DNA from 3 places in the Lysinibacillus sp. RS11 genome. Region 1 is predicted to be linked to each of the others. Evidence: predicted binding sites of a transcription regulator. Region 1 holds the regulator's gene; each other region holds the start of a gene.
What was found. Region 1 encodes CtsR, which represses protease genes until heat stress. Its sites were predicted from a motif close to ATGGTCAATAAAGGTCAAACA; they were not measured.

Region 1 (5,388 bases):
AAATCGAGCTTTGGCCGCTGTAAACGCATTAAGCAATCTTCTATAGCAAGTGGATGGAAATGGAAGAATGTATCTAATAGTAGTTCTTCCTCGTCGGTCGGACAATTAAAATCTACCCAGTACCATTCAAATTCGTTATTGTGTATATCCTCAAGTGGAAAGTCCTTTATAAGCTGTTGGTTTTTTGTAATTCCAATTGTACGTATCACAGCATTCACCTCACTTCTGTTGACTCTATCCTAACAGGCGCGCCCTAAATTTTATTCGCCCTCTTTATAGCATATCCAACCGCCAAATAAAGTAGTGGCAAAGAATCTAGATGGTTCTGTAAAGCCTGCCTGCCGTAATAGTGATAAAATGTCCTCTTCACGCATAAATGAAAGAGAACGTATGGATTTCTCCATTTCTGCTACCTCTGATGGTGATAGCTTTGTATGCTGTAGCCAATAAGCACGCCACAAATCAAATTGTAACTCCGTTTCTAAAGAACCTAGTTGCCCGTATTTTGAGACGAGCACAAATGGTGCACCAGGCTTTAAATTATTTGCTATCTCCTTCAATGTTGCAAGTTTTTCTTGATCATCATCGATGAAATGAAGCACTAAAATACAGCTAGCTGCATCAAATTTTATTGAAGGCAGTAAAGAATCAAGTATCGTGCCTTGATGTAAAGACATATTATTAGGTAGAGGCTTTAAACGTTCTTCAGCAATTTGTAGCATTGCTGAAGAAGGATCTATACCAACAAATGACCAATGAGGTCTTTTCTCAGCGAACTGTAAAATTTCATTGCCGCTTCCTGAGCCAACTATTAAAAACTCAGCTTGCTCGGGTAATGTAGAATGATAAAAGGTATGTGTTAACCGTAGCATCGCATCATAGCTAGGTAGCGTACGACGAATGCCTTTTTCATATTCATTTGCAAGTGTGTTATTAAATTCCATCGTGTATCACATTCCTTTCAAAAATATTTATATATTCAATTTAAATTGAAACTATCTAGGGTATAAATCCGTAAGTATAGTACATAAAAAATAAAATAATAAGGAAGGGTTGATATAAATGGAAACAAAATGGTCTAAGGTAATCATACACGCAAGTTCGTTTTTCGCGCCATGGGTAGTACCCATAATATTTTTCTTAATTAGTTCTGATGAAGAAATAAAAACAATTTCCGTTCAGGCATTGCTGTTCCAAATTATTATGTGGGCTTTAATTGCAATTTCAGGTATTCTAAGCTTTTTATTAATTGGTATACCGTTCTTAATTATTTTCGGTATTATGTTATTCGTCGTCCCAATTATCGGTATTGTGAAGGCTTTATCTGATGAGCCTTGGCGTTATCCAATTGTCGGTCGCTGGGTATAATTTTTATAGACGCAAGTATATGCTAGTGGCATATGCTTGCGTTTTTTTCATTGATGATAAGGGTAGAGTATAGAGATGAGCAGCCGCTTTCAACATTTCAGTGTGCGAAATAATTGCAATTATTTTTAAGCGTTTTGTATAATATACTCAAAGAAAGTCAAAGATAGTCAAAGTCAGTGAAGTAAGCGAGGTGTATTCCTAAAATGCGTAATATATCAGACATCATAGAAGGCTACTTAAAGCAAGTACTTGAATTAGGTGGAGAAGGGCATATTGAAATAAAACGTAGTGAAATCGCAGATAAATTTCAGTGCGTACCCTCACAAATAAATTATGTAATTAATACAAGATTTACAGCCGAACGAGGTTACCTTGTTGAAAGCAAACGTGGTGGTGGTGGATACATTCGAATTTTACGTGTCCGCGCGAATTCACAAATTGATCTAATCGATGATGTCCTCGGGCAAATAGAATGTGGGGCATCGCAAACAATGGCGGAAGATTTAGTTTTTCGACTAATTGATGAGCAGGTAATTTCAAAGCGAGAAGCGAAATTAATGTTAGCAGCGATTGATCGCTCAACCATAGATTTACAGCTCCCTTTACGAGATCATATTCGAGGAAAAATATTAAGGGCGATGCTAACGACGATTAAATATGAACAGCAAAAATAGAGAGGTGATGGAAATGATTTGTGAACATTGTAAACAACGTAATGCAACAGTTACCGTAACACAAGTTCAAAGTGGTCAAAAGGTGGAGCATCATTATTGTGACGTCTGCGCCTCTCAGTTCCATCCATTTCATGCTGAATTTAAACAAGAGCCAGTATCTATTCAACAGCTATTATCCAATTGGTTTGGCTCTCCTTCATGGCAGCAACAAAAAGCAGATGAAAAACAGCAGGCGCAGCCACAACCTCAAACCTGTCCACACTGTGGATTTACGTATAAACAGTTTTTAAAAGAAGGTAAATTTGGATGCCCTATTTGTTATGACACCTTTAGCGAGCACTTACCGAAGCTCTTTAACCGTATACAGGCAGGTCCTCAACATATAGGGAAAATGCCTGGTGCCAGAAGCAATGTTTATGTTATCAAAAAGCAAATTGAAGATATTCGTAAACGTATGAAAGTTGCTGTAGATGAAGAACAATTTGAAGTGGCAGCCAAGCTTCGTGATGAAGCTAAGGAACTTGAGAAGCAGCTACAATTTGAAGGTGGTGATGTGTCGTGATGATTGAATCGTTTTTAGAACGTGCAACACCAACATGGATGGGTGTAGAAGACGATTATTCAGATATTGTTATTAGTACACGCATCCGCCTTGCGCGAAATTTAGATGGTTATCGCTTTCCATTAGCCTTTACAGAGAATGAGGCATTACAGGTAGAGCAGGCAGTTACACATGCAATAAAGGATAGTACGAAACTTCAAGAAAATTACTCTTATTTTGCGATTAAGGATTTAACACCTTTACAACGTCAAATACTTGTAGAAAAACATTTAATTAGTCCTCAGCTTGCAAAAAAAGAGCTAGTGGGCTCCATACTTTTATCTGATGATGAATCAACTAGCATTATGGTGAACGAAGAAGACCATTTACGCATTCAATGTATGACGGCCAGTTTTCAACTTCAAAAAGCATATGAACAGGCCAATAAAATTGATCGTATCTTAGAGAAAGCTTTACCTTTTGCATTTCGAGATACATTTGGTTATTTAACAAGTTGTCCCACAAATATTGGTACTGGTTTGCGAGCATCTGTCATGATGCATCTGCCAGCACTTACACTGACAGGTCAGATGAATCAAATCATTAATGCGATGACGCGTTTAGGCATGACAGTGAGAGGAATATATGGAGAAGGTAGCGAAAATTTAGGTAATGTTTACCAAGTATCAAATCAGATTACACTAGGAAAAACAGAAGATGATATTTTAGCGGACATTCAGAGTGTCGCTGAAAAAATAATTCAAAAAGAACGACATGCAAGAGGTAAGTTAATGGAAAAAGCAGAGCTTGCTTTAGAAGACCGTGTATATCGTGCTTTAGGTACCTTAACACACGCTCGAATTTTAACGAGTGAGGAAGCAGCTACCTGCCTATCAAATGTTCGTTTAGGGGTTGATTTAAAGCTAATTGAAGGTATTAAAGCGATGACTTTAAACGAATGTGTTGTCAGTATGCAACCTGGTTTTTTGCAGAATTATGCAGGGGATGTTTTGCCGCCTGCTGAGCGAGATCGCGTACGGGCCGAAATGCTTCGTGAGGCATTATTTCGAGAAAATGTGAGTAAGCCTATTATTGGGGGAAAAGGAGAGGATTCATTTGATGTTTAATCGTTTTACACAACGCGCGCAAAAAGTATTACAGCTTGCACAAGAAGAGGCTATTCGTTGGAAACACGAATCAATTGGAACAGAGCATATTCTATTAGGGCTTATCCGTGAAGGCGGTGGTATTGCTGCAAAAGCATTAGAAGCCATTGATATTAGTCCTCAAATGATTGAAGCGGGTATTGAAGAGCTTGTAGGGAAAGGTAAGGAAGATGTTGGTCCAATTGTCCACTACACGCCTCGAGCTAAAAAAGTAATAGAACTATCGGTCGATGAATCACGTAAATTAGGTCATTCCTATATCGGAACAGAGCATTTACTATTAGCGCTTATTCGTGAAGGTGAAGGGATAGCGGCCCGTGTATTAAACAATGCTGGTGTCGGATTAAATAAAGCTCGTCAACAAGTGCTATTGTTATTAGGTAATAACGATAATGCTCAATCTGGTCAGCAAGCTGCACAGGCTGCCAATACACCAACATTAGATAGCCTTGCGCGTGATTTAACGCAAATTGCTCGCGAAGGCACTTTAGATCCGGTCATTGGTCGAAGCAAGGAAATCACTCGTGTTATCGAGGTATTGTCTCGCCGTACAAAAAATAACCCTGTATTAATCGGTGAGCCTGGTGTCGGTAAAACGGCTATTGCTGAAGGTTTAGCTCAGCAAATTATTAATAATGAAGTGCCAGAAATTCTCCGTGATAAACGTGTTATGACTCTTGATATGGGGACAGTTGTTGCTGGAACAAAATATCGTGGTGAATTTGAAGATCGCTTGAAAAAAGTAATGGATGAAATTCGCCAAGCAGGCAATGTGATTTTATTTATCGATGAATTGCATACATTAATCGGTGCAGGTGGTGCAGAAGGTGCCATTGATGCCTCAAATATTTTAAAACCATCTTTAGCTCGTGGTGAGCTCCAATGTATCGGTGCGACAACACTAGATGAGTATCGTAAATATATTGAAAAGGATGCGGCATTAGAGCGTCGTTTCCAACCGATTCAAGTTGATGAGCCAACTGTAGAAGAAGCTATTCTAATTATTCAAGGCTTACGTGATCGTTATGAAGCACATCACCGTGTGAAAATTACAGATGAAGCAATTGAAGCGGCAGCAAAAATGAGTGACCGATATATTTCTGATCGTTTCTTACCGGATAAGGCTATTGACTTAATCGATGAAGCGGGCTCTAAAGTACGTTTACGTTCATTCGCAGTGCCACCAAACTTAAAGGCACTTGAAGATAAACTTGAAAATGTACGCTCTGAAAAGAATGCAGCTGTTTCAGGTCAAGAGTTTGAAAAGGCAGCGTCATTAAGAGATACAGAGCAAAAGCTAAAAGATGAAATCGAATCTACGAGAAAAAATTGGAAAGAAGAGCAAGGGAAAGCTGAATCCAAAGTTACAGTGGATGATGTAGCATCGGTTGTATCAATGTGGACTGGAATCCCAGTATCTAAAATTGCTTCTGAAGAATCTTCTAAGTTATTACAGCTTGAAGAAGAGTTGCACAAACGTGTTGTAGGTCAAGGAGAAGCGGTAGAAGCAATCTCTCGTGCTATTCGCCGTGCAAGAGCTGGCTTAAAAGATCCGAAACGACCAATTGGTTCATTCATTTTCTTAGGTCCTACTGGGGTTGGTAAAACAGAGCTTGCAAGAGCATTAGCTGAAGTGATG
Region 2 (5,388 bases), 930 kb from region 1:
GCGAAACAGGTTTTTTTCTTGTTATTTTTCAACAACACATTGACCGTCATGCATTCTAATATGCAATGTTTCTCCTGGTAATACTTCACCTCGTAGCAATTCCTTTGCAACTGCCGTTTCAATATAACGTTGTACGAAGCGTTTTAATGGTCTTGCGCCAAACTGAGCATCCGCTCCTTGGTCTACAACCCAATCAATTACACCTTGTTCTACTTGTAAAGCAATATCTTGCTCTGCAACACGTTTTACAAGCTGTTCAACATATTTCCAAGCAATCGCTGTAAAGTGCTCACCTGATAATGCGTGGAACATAATAATATCATCCATACGATTTAACAGCTCTGGTTTAAAGTGCTGACGCAGTGCAGTCATCACTAAATCCTCAACTGCTCCATCGTCTTCTTTTGCTTCCATTAAATAGCTTGAGCCAATGTTAGAAGTTAAAATAACCACTGTGTTCGTAAAATTGACCATACGACCTTGACTATCCGTAATGCGGCCATCATCTAAAATTTGTAGTAAAATATTCGCGACATCTGGGTGTGCCTTTTCAATTTCATCTAGTAATACAACTGAATATGGATTACGGCGAACAGCTTCCGTTAATTGTCCACCTTCCTCATAACCAACATAACCTGGAGGTGCCCCTACAAGACGTGATACGCTATGTTTCTCCATATATTCACTCATATCAATGCGAATAAAATGATCCTCGGAATCAAACAGCTGTGCCGCTAATGCCTTGGCAAGCTCTGTTTTACCAACACCGGTTGGTCCTAAGAATAAAAAGCTACCAATTGGTCGATGTGGATCTTTAATACCAGCTCGAGCGCGCCATACTGCTTCAGTGACAAGTTGCACAGCATTATCTTGTCCAACTACTCGCTCATGCAATGTATCTTTTAAGCGCAATAATTTTTCGCGCTCTCCCTCCACTAACTTTGTTACAGGTATTCCTGTCCAGCGTGAAACAATAGATGCGATTTCATCAGCTGTTACCTCTTCACGTAAAATACGTGATTCTATGCCATTCTCTAATTGTTTCTCCATCTCTTGTATATCCTTTTCAAGAGTAGGAATTTTCCCATGACGTAGTTCGGCTGCTTTATTTAAATCATATTTACTTTCTGCTTCATCTAAGTCACGACGATATTTATTAAGCGTTTCTCGTTTTTTCTGAATGCCCTGTAACGCTGCTTTTTCGCTTTCCCATTGTTTCCGCATGCCTTCTGAGGAATCTTTTAGCTTTGTTAATTCCTCACTTAATTGCTCGAGACGCTTTTTACTTGCCTCATCCTTTTCTTTACGCAATGCTTGTTCCTCAATTTCGAGCTGCATAATACGGCGTGTTACTGCATCCAATTCCTGTGGCATAGAATCAATCTCTGTTCGAATCATGGCACATGCTTCATCGATTAAATCAATGGCTTTATCAGGCAAGAAGCGCTCTGTAATATAGCGGTTCGAAAGCTCTGCTGCCGCTACGATCGCACGGTCATGAATACGTACCGCATGATGTAACTCAAAGCGCTCTTTTAAGCCACGTAAAATGGAAACTGTATCCTCAATAGATGGCTCACGCACAAGCACTTGTTGAAAACGACGCTCTAAAGCAGGATCTTTTTCAATATACATACGGTATTCATCTAATGTTGTAGCACCGATACAATGTAACTCACCTCGTGCAAGCATTGGCTTTAACATATTCCCAGCATCCATTGCACCATCCGTTTTACCTGCACCAACAATTGTATGAATTTCATCAATAAATAAAATGATACGCCCTTCCGATTCCTTCACTTCTTTAAGTACACCTTTTAAGCGTTCTTCAAATTGACCTCGATAACTTGCACCTGCTATTAAAGCACTCATATCAAGCTCGTATAATACGCAATCTTTTAATCCCTCGGGTACATCCCCTTTTACAATACGTTGAGCTAACCCTTCTACAATTGCTGTTTTACCGACGCCTGGCTCACCGATTAAGACAGGATTATTTTTCGTTTTACGCGTTAAAATACGAATAACATTACGAATTTCTTCATCACGACCGATAACCGGGTCCATTTTACCGTTTTTAACTTCTTCAATTAAATTACGTCCAAATTGCTCTAATGGTTTTTTATTATCTGTTTGTTGAAATTGCATAATTAGCACTCCTTTTCAATAATGTTAGCGGAATCCCGTTTACCATTCTTGTTCACGAAAAAAGTTTGACCTTTTTTGACTAACTTTATTTTACAACATACGACAAACCTAAGCAAAGAATAAGCTCTAAAATTCCTTCACTTCTAACTGAAAAGTTAAGCTATAATAAAAGTATGTTTCTTAGATTTAGTATCGAAATTATTCACCATCCTTTTGTAATAAACAGCCACTTATTACAAAAAGAAAGCGATGTGTTGGAGATATGGTTATAATGGATAAATTACAAGAGCAATTTCACGATCTTTTCCAAAAGCACGGTGTTTTTACGAAAGTAAATAAGGATCATAAAATTTTTTTAGAAGGCGAACGTGCGAAAGAAATATACTATATAAAAACTGGAGCTATCTCGATTAGTCAGGAAACTGAGAACGGCAAGGAGTTAACAATTCGAATTTGTGGTCCGAATAGTATTATTGGTGAAGGCTCTTTGTTTTGTAACTTTACGTATCATTCCATGACTGCTAAAGTATTAGAACACTCTAGTTTATATGTTCTAAACCGCAAATCATTGGAACTATTATTAGTAGAACAACCTAATTTAATGGTGGAATATATGAAGTGGTTGCAAATAGAAAATTTAAAGCATCAAAGTCGTTTGCGTGATTTAGTTTTAAACGGTAAAAAAGGTGCTTTATTTTCAACGCTTATCCGTCTTACAAATACTTATGGTAAGCCTTTTGAAAATGGCAATATTTTTATTGATTTCCCGTTAACAAATACGGAAATCGCTAATTTATGTGCGACGAGTAGAGAGATGATCAATCGCATGCTCAATGATTTAAAGAAGCAAAATATTCTTTCCTTTGACAAAGGTTATATAACAGTTCACAACGTCCAAATTTTAAAGGATGAAATTGCTTGTGAAAATTGTCCGTTACAAATATGTCGTATCGATTAATACGCTACACACAAAATCCCCGCTTATGAGTTATAAGCGGGGATTTCATATAATGGTCAAGGAAATCATTGTGAATATTATAATATTTAAATGAGGGGGATTTCCGTTCCAGGCTACTCGCTTTCCTGTGGGCGAGCGTCGAGCCGCTTCCTCCACTAAAGGAACGAAGGCTAAGTGCGTCACGTCCTGTGACAATGCCTTCGTGACCAACATCGTGTTGGCCTCAGGGTCTCGCCTTTCTCGCTTTCCCACGGGAGTCGAGTAGCCTTCCACTCCAATCAGCGATAGTGTAGAACTTTTATAAATTTTTGTATTTCAAAAGTGAACGCTATGGAAACTTATCCATAATCAAACAGAAGAATCTTATAACAGTAATGCTATTGTACACCTAATCTTGCTGACGCTCCGCTTTCGCACATAAAACATTGCTGAAGTTTCGTTTTATAGCTATAAATTAAAAGTAACATGCCAGAAGATACATACTAAGAGAAGTTGTTGATTGGAGTGGAGGCTGGGCGACTCCTTGGGGATTAGCGATAGAGGAACGAAGGCTAAGAGCATCACGTCCTGTGATAACGCCTTCGTGACCTACATCGTGTAGGCCCGAGACCCTGGAGCGAGCAACGCGAGTGAAGCGGCTCATCGGACGCCCCCAGGAAGCTTTGCTCTGTGCGAAAGCGTAGTGCTAACGTAGCGGCAGCAACAAAGCGCCCAGTCGGAACGGAAATCAACTTCTCGTTTTGCAGAAGAGCCATACTTTTAATATGACACCTTAATTTCATTGACATAATAGTTTTTCGACAGCACAAATCCCCGCTCACTGTTGCGAGCGGGGATTTGTTGTTGTGCTTTAAGCGGACTTATCGTACGCCTAATGCCATTTTTGCATAGCGTGACATTCTATCTTTTGACCACGGTGGATTCCAAACAATATTAACATTTGTACTTTTTACTTCTGGAAGCTCACCTAATGCTGTATTTACTTGATCCACAATAACAGGTCCAAGCGGGCAGCCCATTGAAGTTAATGTCATTGTAACCGTTGCTAGACCTTCTTCATCTAAATCTACATCATATACTAAACCTAAGTTGACGATATCAATACCAAGCTCAGGGTCAATTACATTTTCTAATGCACCGAACATGCTGTCTTTCATATCTTGATCCATCTGTATTTCTCCTTCCATCACAGTGTTAACTTAATCATAGCAGATGCATCTTATTATGCCAAATGCTGTGCAAGCCATTCAGTTGCAGCTAACATACCGTCGCGTGACACAGCATGTCCTGCTTTTTTATTGGCTAAAAATTTCAAGTCTTCCGGATTTGTTTCATAGTATTTGCATAAAGTTAAATAAAAATGATAGGTATCTTTAAAAGGTACAATTTTATCTAATTCCCCATGCCAAAATAGTACAGGCCGTCCTGCAAATTTTTCTGGTGTTAGACTGATATCATATTTAGCTAGAAGCTCATTTATTTGCTGTACCTCTTCTTCGGACATTGACCAGTTAACACCATCATTCGCGAGTTGCTGTAATTGATATTCACCTAATTTAATAAAACCTGGTGCACCCATACATACTACTGCTGTTTTAATCCAATCATAAAGCTTTAAGCAGCCCGACGTCACAATTCCGCCCATTGATGTACCAGCTATGCCAATTTTATCATTCACTAATAATTGTTTATTCTTTAATTCATTATATAATTGTTCAACTTCATGAATAGAATTTAAAACAATATCCCAAAATTGCAAATTCATTTGCATCTCAGATAGGTCTTCACTACGGTCACCATGTAATTTTGCATCTGGTAATAGGACACGCACCCCTTTACCTACTAATTGATATGCATAATGTAAGTTATGTTCTTTCGCACTCATAAAGCCATGTAAGAAAATTACTACCGGGGTTTCTTCATTCATATTTTCAGTATGTATATGTAATAAAGGAATATTCCCCCACATTTCTTTCTCAACAATCATCTTTGTCACTCCCTACTTGTGTCTCAACTTAATGTTAGCAAACTTTTTCCATTGTGACAAAATTTTGACGAATGATTGACAAAGAGATACTATTCAAACTATAGGAAAGGGGCAATTAGTTATGAAACCACATTTAATCGTTTTAGACTTAGATGGTACGTTATTAACGGACCAACAACAAATTTCAACAAAAACTAAAAATACATTATTACAGGCAAAGGAACAAGGTCATCAAGTGATGATTGCAACAGGTCGTCCTTATCGTGCAAGCGATATATACTACAAGGAGCTTGAC
Region 3 (5,388 bases), 730 kb from region 1:
CATTGGCGCCATCGTCACATTATCAATAACAGTCATATGTGGGAATAAATTAAATTGCTGAAACACCATCCCCACTTCAGCTCGAATCGCATTAATATTTGTTTTTGGATCATTAATTTTGACATTCTCAATATAAATTGCACCATCTGTTACTTCTTCTAGCATATTGATGCAACGTAAAAATGTACTTTTCCCCGAGCCTGAAGGACCAATAACACAAACAACTTGCTTTTCTTGTATTTCATAATCAATACCCTTTAATACTTCCAGCTTACCAAAATATTTGTGTAAATTTTCAATCTTAATCATCGTGCTTCCCGCCCTTCTGCCTTACGAGGGACATAGCTATTACTAAATCGTTTTTCAATAAATGCTACAATCTTTGTTACACCATACGTTAAAATTAAATATAATAAGGCTGCAACAATATATGGTTCCCAGAAACGGAAGCTAGCACCTGCCACTACTTTACTTGCATATAAAATATCTGGAGCCGCAATAACGGTTACTAAAGATGAATCCTTTAATAAGGCGATAAATTCATTGCCTAGCGGCGGAATCATACGTCTAAAAGCTTGGGGTAAAATAACTTTACGCATCGCTTGGTTATGCGTTAAGCCCAGAGAACGAGCTGCCTCCATTTGCCCTTTAGCAATACTTTGAATGCCCGCACGGAAAATTTCTGCATTGTATGCCGCACAATTTAAAATAAGTGCCGTAATCCCTGAAACCATATAGCCTAGTGAATGCCCAAAAATTGACGGTATCACCGCTAAGTGAATTAATAAGATTTGCACAAGCATCGGAGTCCCACGGAATAAATCTACATATAACTTACATGGCCAATAAATCCATTTTTTATCTGATAATTTTCCAAGACCTAAAAATAACCCTAAAAGAATTCCTCCAAAATAACCACTAAGTGTTAAAACAAGCGTCACGCCAATACCACGTATAAACATATCACGGTAGTTCCAGACTGTGTCCCAGCGTAAGTCAAAGATGTCCATCCGAAAACCCCACTTCCCCTTTAGAGTTAATCCAAAAAATCATTTCGCCTTGGTATAGTTGCGTGCAGATTTTGAATTGTGCCTAGACCTACACGAAGGCCGACACAAGAACCTCATACTCATTCATCCCGCCACCTTTAGAGATAGGAGTCTTCTGTAGCTGATGCGTTGCTTTCACTACAGAAGACATTTGCTGAATGAAAATTAATGGGCCGCTAACTATAACTATACTAGTGGCATCACGCATTCATTATTTTTCTTTAAATTCTGTGCCTGTAATTTCTTTTAATTTACCGTTTTCTTTAATTTTTTTCAGACCTTCATTTAGTAGGTTTAACAACTCTGTGTTCCCTTTTTGAACCATAAACCCATAATATTCTTTTTCAAATGCATCATCTTCTATTATTTTAAGTTTTTCGTTTGGATGTGCCTTAATATATTCATACACTACCGCATTATCACCAATTGCTGCGTCTACGTTTCCGTTTAGCATCTCTTGAATAGCGACTGGTTGATTTTCAAACGCCAAAATATTTGTACTTGATTCTCCTTGCAGCTTTTTAGCAGCTTCATGTCCAGTAGCATTAATTTGTACTGAAATCTTTTTATCTTTTAATTCAGCTAATGATTTAATCTTTGAATCTTCCTTTACAACGATTAATAATTGAGATTCATAATATGGCTCAGTAAAGTCAAATGACTCTTTACGCTTTTTATTGATTGTTATGCCAGATGCACCGATATCTGTTTCACCATTTTTAATCGTTTGGAATACAGGCTCCCAACCAATGTTTTGCCATTCCACTTCAAAGCCCATCTCATCAGCAATTGCTTGTAAAATATCGACATCAATTCCTACAACATTTCCTTTATCGTCAAGTGATTCAAATGGCGCAAAGGTAGCTTCTGTTCCTACCTTATAAACTTTTTTACCATCCTCACCCTCAGATGGCTCGCTACCAGATGATGTCTTTTCTTTAGCACCACAGCCAGCTAGAACTAATGCAAATACTGCCACGATCATCAATAGCATCGATAAACTTCTTTTCATAGTATTTTCCCCCTTATTCCATTACCTTCCCGAAACACATTTTATTGTTTGTTAATTCGGAAATGTTAGACTATTAGGTCAATTATAGTGACATTATTCACTTTAGACAACAACAATTCGCATAAAAGTAATTGTTTTTTCATAAAAATTAATTTTAGTTGGTTTTTTTAGCAAAAAACGGTATGAATGAACAAAAATCTAACCTAAATTGTATATTTATACAAATTCGAACTATGCCGAAGATAGATATATTTTGGCAAAAAAAAAGAATCCCCTCAGAAAGGATTCTTTTTTCCGACTAGTATACTAGTCTTCACGTACAGTATGTTCACTAAAAAATAATTTGGAGTTATTGCTTTTTTGAAGGTTTGAAAGAAACACATAAGGGAATAATGCTAACTAAGCAGAATTCCCACTATTTTCCCTTCATTCTCCACTAAGCAGGCTGCTAAACTACTTATTAGGAGAATTGCTATAAAAGTAAATCAAATAATCAGTAAAATGGCGCCCTCGGAGGGAATCGAACCCCCAGTGCAAGAACCGGAATCTTACGTGTTATCCATTACACCACGAGGGCAATTAGACACAAAAAAAAAGTACTCACTCAAAGGCTTTCCAAAAAGCATGATGTAGATAATCCTCATTTGAAGCATACCTGCAAAATAGTGTACTGTACTTTAACTTATGACCTTACCAATTATACAAACGTATTGCTCATAATTCAACTATAGAATGCAAAAAGATTTTAATTTTTTTTAGACTCTTCATCAAAATATGTACTTGACTATCCATTTCACGACAGAAGGACGCTTCCCGTAGTGTGAACTAAGCCTTCTTGGCGCTTACACTTCGTTACATCAACCATACTGTTTTAGTCATGAACAGTTTTCAGTATTGGCTATTTATTTAATTTCACTTTAGCAGGGATAATATTTGACCTTCCCTGACTATAATGTGTATGATAAGGATACAGCTGATACACAATGGATGTTATCAGCAAAAGTATTCGAATTTAGTTTTTTAAGGAGGATTTAACATGAATTTAATTCCTACAGTTATTGAACAAACAAGTCGTGGTGAACGTGCTTATGACATCTATTCACGACTACTAAAAGACCGTATTATTTTATTAGGAAGCGCGATTGACGACAATGTAGCTAACTCCATTGTTGCTCAGCTTCTATTCCTACAAGCAGAAGATCCAGATAAAGATATCTTTCTTTACATCAACTCACCAGGCGGATCAATCACTGCTGGTATGGCAATTTATGACACAATGCAAATCATTAAGCCACAAGTACAAACAATTTGTATTGGTATGGCAGCATCTATGGGTGCTTTCCTACTTGCTGCTGGTGAACCTGGTAAACGCTTCGCATTACCAAATGCCGAAGTAATGATTCACCAACCTCTTGGCGGTGCACAAGGTCAAGCAACTGAGATTGAAATCGCTGCAAAACGTATTTTATTCTTACGCGAAAAATTAAATGGCATTTTATCAGAACGCACTGGTCAACCGCTTGAAGTAATTTCAAGAGATACAGATCGCGATAACTTCATGACTGCTGAGCGTGCCAAAGAATACGGCTTAATCGATCAAATTATGGAACGCAAATAAAAAAGTTAAAGGCATCCCAGATTATTTCTGAGATGTCTTTTTTTGTTCGACATCCATGTATGTATGGTTTGATGGGGTGATCCATCACTTTGGTTGTTCTATCCATGATTTTGGCGGTTCTATCCACGATTTTGGCTCTTCTATCCATCACTTTGGTCATTCTATCCATTACCTAATGGTTCTACCCTATATTTGACTTTTCTTTTCGTAGTTTCGGCCTTTCTTTCCGTCGCTCAGGCTCTTCTTTCCGTCGCTTCGGCTCTTCTTTCCGTCGCGGTCTTTTCTTTCCGTCGCTTCGACCTTTCCTTCCGTCGCTCAGGCTCTTCTTTCCGTCGCTTCGGCTCTTCTTTCCGTCGCGGTCTTTTCTTTCCGTCGCTTCGACCTTTCCTTCCGTCGCTCCGGCTCTTCTTTCCTTCGCTTCAGCCTTTCTTTCCGTCGCGGTTTTTTCTTTCCGTCGCTTCGACCTTTCCTTCCGTCGCTCCGGCTCTTCTTTCCATCGCTTCAGCCTTTCTTTCCGTCGCGGTTTTTTCTTTCCGTCTCTTCGACCTTCCCTTCCGTCGCTCCAGCTCTTCTTTCCGTCGCTTCAGCCTCTCTTTCCGTCGCAGTCTTTTCTTTCCGTCGCTTCAGCCTTTCTTTCCGTCGCTTCGGCTCTTCTTTCCGTCGTTTCAGCCTTTCTTTCCGTCTCTTCGACCTTTCCTTCCGTCATTCAGGCTCTTTTGTTCTGCGTTGCAAAGACGCAAAAAAACTGCCCAGCATGTAAGTTTTACAGCTTGGACAGTTTTTGCATTATAGGTTGTTTAATCTTCTTCTTCGATTAGTGCTGCCAATGCTGTTACCGCTTGCTCAGCATCGTTCCCATCACTACTAAGGACAACTTCTGTTCCTTTTGCAATAGCTAAACTCATTACACCCATAATGGATTTAGCATTTACTTTTTTCTCTTCTTTCTCAAGAAAGATATCTGCGCTAAAACGATTTGCCTCTTGTACGAATAGCGCCGCTTGTCTAGCTTGTAGTCCTAATTTTAATTTTACATGGACTCTTCTCTCGGTCATTCTCAAAACTCCCCTTTACTACCGTTCATTTTATTAGTTTTATCTTACCTCACTTACTAGCAAAAGAACAATACGCGATTACACATGACATTCATACCTGAAAAGTATGAAAATTTAACCATCAATTTTTTCACCACTTCTTAATGCATCGGCAATTTCATCGATTTTCCTTAATCGATGATTGACTCCTGATTTACTAACCGTTCCACTTGATACCATCTCACCAAGTTCTTTTAGGGTTACATCTTGATATTCTACTCGTAATCGTGCAATTTCACGAAGCTTTTCAGGCAATTGATCTAGGCCTATTGAATTTTCAATAAAACGAATATTCTCTACCTGTCGTAATGCTGCACCTATTGTTTTATTTAAATTTGCTGTTTCACAGTTAACAATTCGATTAACACTATTCCGCATGTCTCGCAATATGCGAACGTCTTCAAATTTCATCATTGCTTGATGAGCGCCTACAATATTAAGAAAATCAGAAATTTTTTCCGCTTCTTTTAAATAGGTTACAAAGCCTTTTTTTCGTTCAATTGTCTTTGCATTTAGCTCAAATTCATTCATCAAATCCATTAAAGCCTCGCCATGCTCTTTATATAATGAATAAATTTCTAAATGGTATGCTGATGTTTCTGGATTATTGACAGA

Region 2: a site for CtsR is predicted at 2,211-2,231, ahead of AB9L17_RS03915 (ATP-dependent Clp protease ATP-binding subunit). Genes of this name have one in related genera too.
Region 3: a site for CtsR is predicted at 2,992-3,012, ahead of clpP (ATP-dependent Clp endopeptidase proteolytic subunit ClpP). Genes of this name have one in related genera too.

What each region holds. Positions count from the first base shown of each region.
Region 1 covers NZ_CP168124.1:4,739,351-4,744,738, reverse strand. The annotation lists gene corA (magnesium/cobalt transporter CorA) at 1-209, opposite strand, end outside; gene AB9L17_RS24505 (class I SAM-dependent methyltransferase) at 261-944, opposite strand; gene AB9L17_RS24500 (DUF4870 domain-containing protein) at 1,063-1,368, shown strand; gene AB9L17_RS24495 (CtsR family transcriptional regulator) at 1,572-2,042, shown strand; gene AB9L17_RS24490 (UvrB/UvrC motif-containing protein) at 2,056-2,604, shown strand; gene AB9L17_RS24485 (protein arginine kinase) at 2,601-3,710, shown strand; gene AB9L17_RS24480 (ATP-dependent Clp protease ATP-binding subunit) at 3,700-5,388, shown strand, end outside.
Region 2 covers NZ_CP168124.1:798,399-803,786, reverse strand. The annotation lists gene AB9L17_RS03915 (ATP-dependent Clp protease ATP-binding subunit) at 22-2,148, opposite strand; gene AB9L17_RS03910 (Crp/Fnr family transcriptional regulator) at 2,420-3,106, shown strand; gene AB9L17_RS03905 (metal-sulfur cluster assembly factor) at 3,967-4,275, opposite strand; gene AB9L17_RS03900 (prolyl oligopeptidase family serine peptidase) at 4,329-5,093, opposite strand; gene AB9L17_RS03895 (Cof-type HAD-IIB family hydrolase) at 5,215-5,388, shown strand, end outside.
Region 3 covers NZ_CP168124.1:4,010,442-4,015,829, forward strand. The annotation lists gene AB9L17_RS20730 (amino acid ABC transporter ATP-binding protein) at 1-309, opposite strand, end outside; gene AB9L17_RS20735 (amino acid ABC transporter permease) at 306-1,010, opposite strand; gene AB9L17_RS20740 (basic amino acid ABC transporter substrate-binding protein) at 1,261-2,061, opposite strand; tRNA gene AB9L17_RS20745 (tRNA-Arg) at 2,564-2,638, opposite strand; gene clpP (ATP-dependent Clp endopeptidase proteolytic subunit ClpP) at 3,098-3,679, shown strand; gene AB9L17_RS20755 (hypothetical protein) at 3,872-4,471, shown strand; gene AB9L17_RS20760 (HPr family phosphocarrier protein) at 4,477-4,734, opposite strand; gene whiA (DNA-binding protein WhiA) at 4,849-5,388, opposite strand, start outside.